One region of the Paenibacillus sp. RC84 genome, then DNA from elsewhere that is predicted to be linked to it. Evidence: a T-box and tRNA genes for the amino acid it is inferred to sense, from the RefSeq annotation. Region 1 holds a T-box; the other holds one or more tRNA genes.
What was found. The T-box of region 1 lies ahead of ileS (isoleucine--tRNA ligase). A T-box ahead of a tRNA ligase gene usually reads a tRNA of that ligase, here a tRNA-Ile.
Positions count from the first base shown of each region.

Region 2: it encodes a tRNA-Ile, which carries the amino acid that the T-box ahead of ileS (isoleucine--tRNA ligase) is inferred to sense. The anticodon was not compared.

Region 1 covers NZ_JBGBYL010000004.1:181,438-184,707, reverse strand. The annotation lists gene ileS (isoleucine--tRNA ligase) at 1-1,946, opposite strand, end outside; T-box leader at 2,001-2,257, opposite strand; gene ABH899_RS11115 (arylamine N-acetyltransferase family protein) at 2,462-3,214, shown strand.
Region 2 covers NZ_JBGBYL010000001.1:527,265-530,534, forward strand. The annotation lists gene ABH899_RS02340 (2'-5' RNA ligase family protein) at 1-152, opposite strand, end outside; gene ABH899_RS02345 (phosphatidylglycerophosphatase A family protein) at 317-847, shown strand; gene ABH899_RS02350 (hypothetical protein) at 974-1,141, shown strand; tRNA gene ABH899_RS02355 (tRNA-Met) at 1,215-1,288, shown strand; tRNA gene ABH899_RS02360 (tRNA-Ile) at 1,335-1,408, shown strand; tRNA gene ABH899_RS02365 (tRNA-Leu) at 1,415-1,500, shown strand; gene ABH899_RS02370 (alpha/beta fold hydrolase) at 1,662-2,603, shown strand; gene ABH899_RS02375 (hypothetical protein) at 2,903-3,082, opposite strand.

The DNA of each region.
Region 1 (3,270 bases):
AACGCATGCGTATTGTGAATCGTATCGATGATCTTCGATTTTGCTTCCGCGACGATCTGCTTGGAGAAACGTTTGCTGTTCCAGGGGGCACTGTCCGACAGAAGCGCCCAGCGGAACGCATCCGTCCCGAACTCTTCGATAATGTCCCACGGGTCGAGGACATTGCCTTTGCTCTTGGACATTTTCAGCCCGTTCTCATCCAGCACATGCCCCGTTGAAATGACCGCCTTGTACGGCGCCCGGCCGTTATACAGCGTAGAAACCGCCAGCAGGCTGAAAAACCATCCGCGCGTCTGGTCGATGCCTTCGCAGATCATATCGGCCGGATACTGCTCGTTGAACGTCTTCTCGTCTCCGAACGGATGGTGATACTGGGCGAACGGCATCGAGCCGCTGTCGAACCAGACGTCGATCACTTCCGGCGTTCTTTCCATCACCCCGCCGCACGAACAGCGAAGCTTGACGTCATCCACGTACGGCTTATGAAGCTCAAGACTCTCATCCACGGGATCGACGGCACGATCACGCAGCTCTTGGTGGCTTCCCGGAGCAAATTCCTCTCCGCAATCCCCGCATACCCATACGTTAAGGGGAGTTCCCCAGTACCGGTTGCGGCTGATATTCCAGTCCACCAGCTCCTCCAGGAATTTCCCGAAACGGCCTTCACGGAGATGGCCCGGATACCAGCTCACTTCGTTGTTGTTCGCGATAAGCTGGTCCTTGACAGCCGTCGTCCGGATAAACCAGCTTTCCATCGCGTAGTAAAGCAGCGGCGACTTGCAGCGCCAGCAGAACGGATAGCTGTGCTCGTAACGTTCTTTGGAGAAGAGCAGTCCGCGTTCAGACAACTTTTTCACGATATCGACGTCGCAATCTTTCACAAAACGGCCCGCGAAATCGGTAATTTCCGCGGCATAGGTGCCGTCCTGCTTCACGACATGGACGAAGTCGATCCCATGCTGACGTGTGGTGCGGTAATCGTCTTCCCCGTGCGCGGGCGCGATATGCACGATCCCGGTTCCGCTCGCATCGCTGACATAATCGGCGTCTACGACCAGATGGCCTTTGTTCAGCTTCAAATAGCCGAAAGGCGGCTCATATGCGGTTCCGACGAACTCGGCCCCTTTATGCACGGAGAGGACCTCCGCTTCGCCTCCGAACACCTTGTCGGCGAGATTCTGCGCCGTCACGTACACGTCTCCGTTATGTTTCACTTTGACATAATCGAGATCTTTGTTTACCGCCAGCGCCACGTTCGCCGGAAGCGTCCAGGGGGTCGTCGTCCATGCGAGAAAATATTCGTCCGCGGCTTTGCTCTTGAACTTGACCGTGGCACTCAGATCTTTGACGTCTTCGTAGCCCTGCGCCACTTCGTGCGAGCTTAGCGTCGTCTGGCAGTCGGGGCAGTACGGGCTGACACGATGACCCTTATACAGAAGCCCTTTCTTGTGAATGGTCGACAGCACATGCCAGACGCTCTCGATGTAATCGTTCGTCAGCGTCACGTACGGATGCTCCATATCGGTCCAGTAAGCGATGGCTTCTGTCAGCTCGCGCCACTGTTTTTCGTATTCGAACACGCTGTTCTTGCACGTTTCCACAAACTTGGCCACACCGTATTCCTCGATCTCCTGCTTGCCCGATATGCCCAGCTGCTTCTCTACGCCCAGCTCGACCGGCAGTCCGTGCGTATCCCAGCCGGCCTTGCGGATGACGCGGTAGCCCGACATCGTTTTGTAGCGGCCGATAAAATCTTTGATGACCCGGCCGAGCACATGCCCGATATGCGGCTTGCCGTTAGCGGTAGGCGGACCTTCGTAAAAAACGAAGTTCGGCTTGCCTTCCCGGTTCTCGATCGACCGACGAAACGTATCGTCGGACCTCCACTGGTTCAGGACCCGCAGTTCCCGGGTTCTTGCTTTTTCTTTGACATCGACTTTGTTCATGTTCCGTCATCCTTTCCGGCTACGTTTCTTAAAACAACAAAAAAATCCCGTCCCGTAAGGGACGAGATTGTATCTCGCGCTACCACCCTTGTTCCGCCAAAGCCTTGTGGATAAAAGCTGTGCGGCACCTCATCTGCGTACGATCATACGCGTCCCTTGTAACGGCGGGATCCCGGGTCAGCTTACTAGCCTGCTTCAGCTTTCCTTCTCGGAGAGGATTTTCTGCTCATTCTTGTCCATTGGCTTTCAGCGCGGGGCCAACTCTCTGGGGAACAAGGGATCAGCGTACTCGTTCTCGTCAATGAATTTCTCGGTTTCATTTTCAGATATTTCATTTTTACAGCATTTTCGGTAAAATGTCAACCCGCTTTTGTCCTTCGGCGCTGCGGCGGTAATTTCGTTGTCCCGCTCTTTTTTACCTGGCTTCCCCATCCGGCACTTGTATGACTTTCCATAAGGAGGTAGTCTGGAATAGAAAAATCAATCGGACTTCTATTTGATGAGGTGGTGCTTGCATGAATGTCGAAGCTTATTTGAAAAGAATGGACACGAGCCGTCCGGCCAAGCCGGATCTGGCTGCCCTGAAGGAGCTTCAGCGTCAGCATATGCTTCACGTGCCTTTTGAAAATCTGGACGTAATCCGTCAAACGCCGATCACGCTGGACATCGCTTCCTTTTATGAAAAGGTGGTCGGGCGCCGCCGCGGAGGCTTCTGTTACGAGCTCAACGGACTTTTCAGCACACTTCTCAAGGACCTTGGTTTCAAGGTGCGCCTGATTGCGGCTACCGTCGCCAAGCCGGACGGAACTTGGGGGATGCCTGAAAGCCATGCGACCATTCTGGCGGAACTGGACCGGTCCTACCTGATCGACGTCGGCTTCGGCGACTCCGCCCGCTCCCCTGTTCCGCTGGACGGGACACCGGTGGAGGATGTAAGCGGCGTTTACCGGGCAGCGAAAGTGGCGGAAGCGGACGACCTGTACGATCTCCAGCGTGCCGGCGAAGACGGGGCCTGGAGTGCGCTGTATCGCTTCTCGACGGCGCCCCGCTCCCTGGAGAGCTTTGCCGAAGCGTGCACGTTCAACCAGACGTCCCCCGAGTCCCATTTTACGCAGAAGCTGCTTGCGACAAAAGCGACCGTGACGGGACGGGTGACGATTTCGGGCGACCAGCTGATCGAGACGGACGGTGACGTCAAAAGCAGACAGCCGCTGGCCCCGGAGGAACTGGAAAAGACGCTGATCAGCCGTTTAGGCCTGTCCGTCTGATAGACGGAAAGCCGGTCTGCTCGCATAGAGCGGACCGGTTTTTGGGTGCTGCATTC
Region 2 (3,270 bases), on a different contig from region 1:
GCAGCCTGAAGCTGTTCTTCGGTCCATTCTTCTTTTTCACGAACCGTAATGTGGGGCGAAATCACCCTATAATAAGGATCGAACCTTTTTCTATAACTGTTGGCAAATTCCTTAATCTCTGCGGATGGAAGAATGGCGATGCCGTACATCATATGGAATCCCTCCCTAAATTATGGTCGACTAGTTCTTATTATACCGTGTTTGTATCCCGCTCACAATTTCATTTTAAGACGATTCATTGTCCGCATACGCCCATACCCGAAAATGTGTGAATTCATATACTGAACATATCGTGGAAGTTTAAGGGGAGAAGACCGTGAAACGACAAGTTCACAGCCGGGAAATTAAAAAGGTCGTTATGCAAAGGCTGGCAGACCGGGGAGCGAGTCTGGAAGACATCGCAGAGATCGTATACGCCATGCAGGCGCCCTATCATCCCGGTTTATCGATGGATACGTGTATGCAGTCCATTCAGGCCGTATTGGGCAAAAGAGAGCTTCAGCACGCGATTCTGGTGGGAACCGAGCTGGATATGCTGGCCGAGCAGAAAAAGCTTACAGAACCGCTCCAAACCATTCTGGACACGGATGAGAGTTTATTCGGATGCGACGAAACGCTTGCGATCGGTTCCGTTTTCGGCTACGGCAGCATTGCCATCACGACATTCGGTTATCTGGACAAGGAAAAGACCGGATTGATCAAACGGCTGGATACGAAGACCGGCGGCGCCGTGCATACCTTCCTGGACGATCTTGTAGCCGCCATAGCCTCGGCCGCATCGGGAAGAATCGCCCATAGAAGCAGGGATGAACTAGAACGGGAAGCACCCGATGAAGATAACGAATAGGTGTAAATTGCGCACCTCGATGCTTTTTTATGAAAAATTCCGCTGACCGTGTTGGCCTACAAATAAGTGAATGTCTTTTTGGATATGCTATTTCTAGGCCAATAACATCATCAACGGAGTGAGGACATGCAGTGGGTATATTGGGTAAAGCTGTACGACAGTAAGTTTCAGGCAGGTGTCCTTGCCAAGCGGATGGAGGAGGACTGGTGGATTTACGGCTACGAATGCCCGTCCGAAGTTGAAGTTTTCAAATCGAAAAAAGGACGTTTCGGTGTCCGTTACTCGGTTTATTAAAAAAAGTGTTGACTTAACCGTACTTTGTATTGTATATTTATTTTTGTCGCTATACGACATTGCTAGTTACTGACGCGGGGTGGAGCAGCCCGGTAGCTCGTCGGGCTCATAACCCGAAGGCCGCAGGTTCAAATCCTGCCCCCGCAATTAATCAAATTTTTTTTGCCTGTTTTTAGCCATACATAACATATTCGGGCCCTTAGCTCAGTTGGTTAGAGCGGTCGGCTCATAACCGATTGGTCGGGGGTTCGAGTCCCTCAGGGCCCATTATAAGCCGGAGTGGCGGAATTGGCAGACGCACAGGACTTAAAATCCTGCGGTAGGTGACTATCGTACCGGTTCGAGTCCGGTCTTCGGCATCTAGGCAACAATGAGGTAATAAACAGAAAACTCCCTTCTTTCACTTATGCACACCGCAGAATGAGACAAGGGAGTTTTTTGCAGTTTATTTTTTCCTGTTAAGAAATGCCTGTAAAACGGGTAAGGGTATAGTAAAACAAATAAGCGGGGAGGCGTTACCATGGCGATACCGTTTGAGATCGTAATGGATCAAAGCAATGTCATTCGCGGAGATTTTTATCCGGCGTCTTCTATAGCAAGGGGCATTCTCATTGTCTCGCACGGTTTTAAGGGATTTAAGAACTGGGGAATGTTCCCTTACGCGGCTGCGAAACTGGCCCAGGATGTGGATGTCATTACTTTTGATTTTACACATAACGGAGTGGGAGAAGACGGGCAGTCATTCAGCGAACTGGAGAAATTTGCGAAAAATACGTACAGCTGCGAATTGGACGACTTGTCGATCTTGATCTCTGTGCTGACGGACGAGTGGGACTTTAAAAACAAGCTGCTGAAATCGGATCGCTTGAAGCCCGTTGTTTTTTATCCTCATCACAGCAGGGGGATTAATTTTTCGAACGAGGAGCATCAGCATAGGGGCTCCGCCAACCCGGTCAATAAACTTCCGGTCTTTTTGCTCGGTCACAGCCGAGGAGCGGGCGTAAGCCTGATCTACGCGTTGGACCATCCCACGGAAATTGCGGGAGTCGTCAGCTGGAACGGAGTTACGCAGGTGGACATTTTCGACGAAGCCTGCAAAGAGCAGATGCGCAGCGAAGGACGCGCCTATATCGCTAATGCGAGGACCAAGCAGCAGATGCCGCTCGATAAGGTCATCCTGGACGATCTGGAGGCCCGCAAGGAAGATTTCAACATCCTGGAACGGATGCGGGGGGCGGCGTTTCCGGTTGTGCTCATACAGGGCGAGGAAGATCACGCCAACTTGAGGGCAGGCTCGGAAAAGCTCGTTGAGAACCAGCCGAAAGTCCAGTGGATCCAAATTCCAGGTGCTAACCATACGTTCAATACGGTCCATCCGTTTGCGGGTACTTCCGCGGAGCTGGAGCAGGCTATTGAACACACGCTGCAATTTTTAAAAAGCAGAGTGGTGCCGACAGAGTAAACCGAAAGTTCACAGGTCCCGGGAGGGACCTTTTTTAATTCAGGGATTGGGTGCAGCGGTGCCTGAGTATCTACATTTGTTTCGTTTGCACTTGGGGTCGTGGCCATCTTTATTTCTTTAGTCTTAGGAAAACTAAGAGAACGAACAAGTCAAATGTAACATTAACATGATGAATTAACAGGAATAGCCCCTACTGCGAGACAAACAGTAGGGGCTTCTTATAGTATAAAGTTTTATTGTTGAGTGTATAAGACCTTCAATGAATATTGACGAACTTGGGATGACAGACTGAGTTTTCCTCAGTCCAACGTATCAAAGACGGCATTCATAAAATAGGCGACCTCTAGATCTGCCCCAGCAGCATCGAAACCAATAAATATTAAAAAGCTTTTGTACCGATTATAAATATCTGGATCATCGTCAGCACGACGATGCTGGCGGTCATAGATCAAAAAATTATTAGTCATATTACTATACATGATTATCACCTCCGATTTTATTATATAAAACAGAATTTAGTATGTATAGCTAAATATTTCAAGTTTACGTCTCAAGACTATCAACTCCTCATACCGAGCGTTTTCATAGCCCAACTAATCAGACAAGCGACCAGACGGCCAGCATTGCCGTGTACAATACGGATATGGTCAACATGAGAAAAGGACTA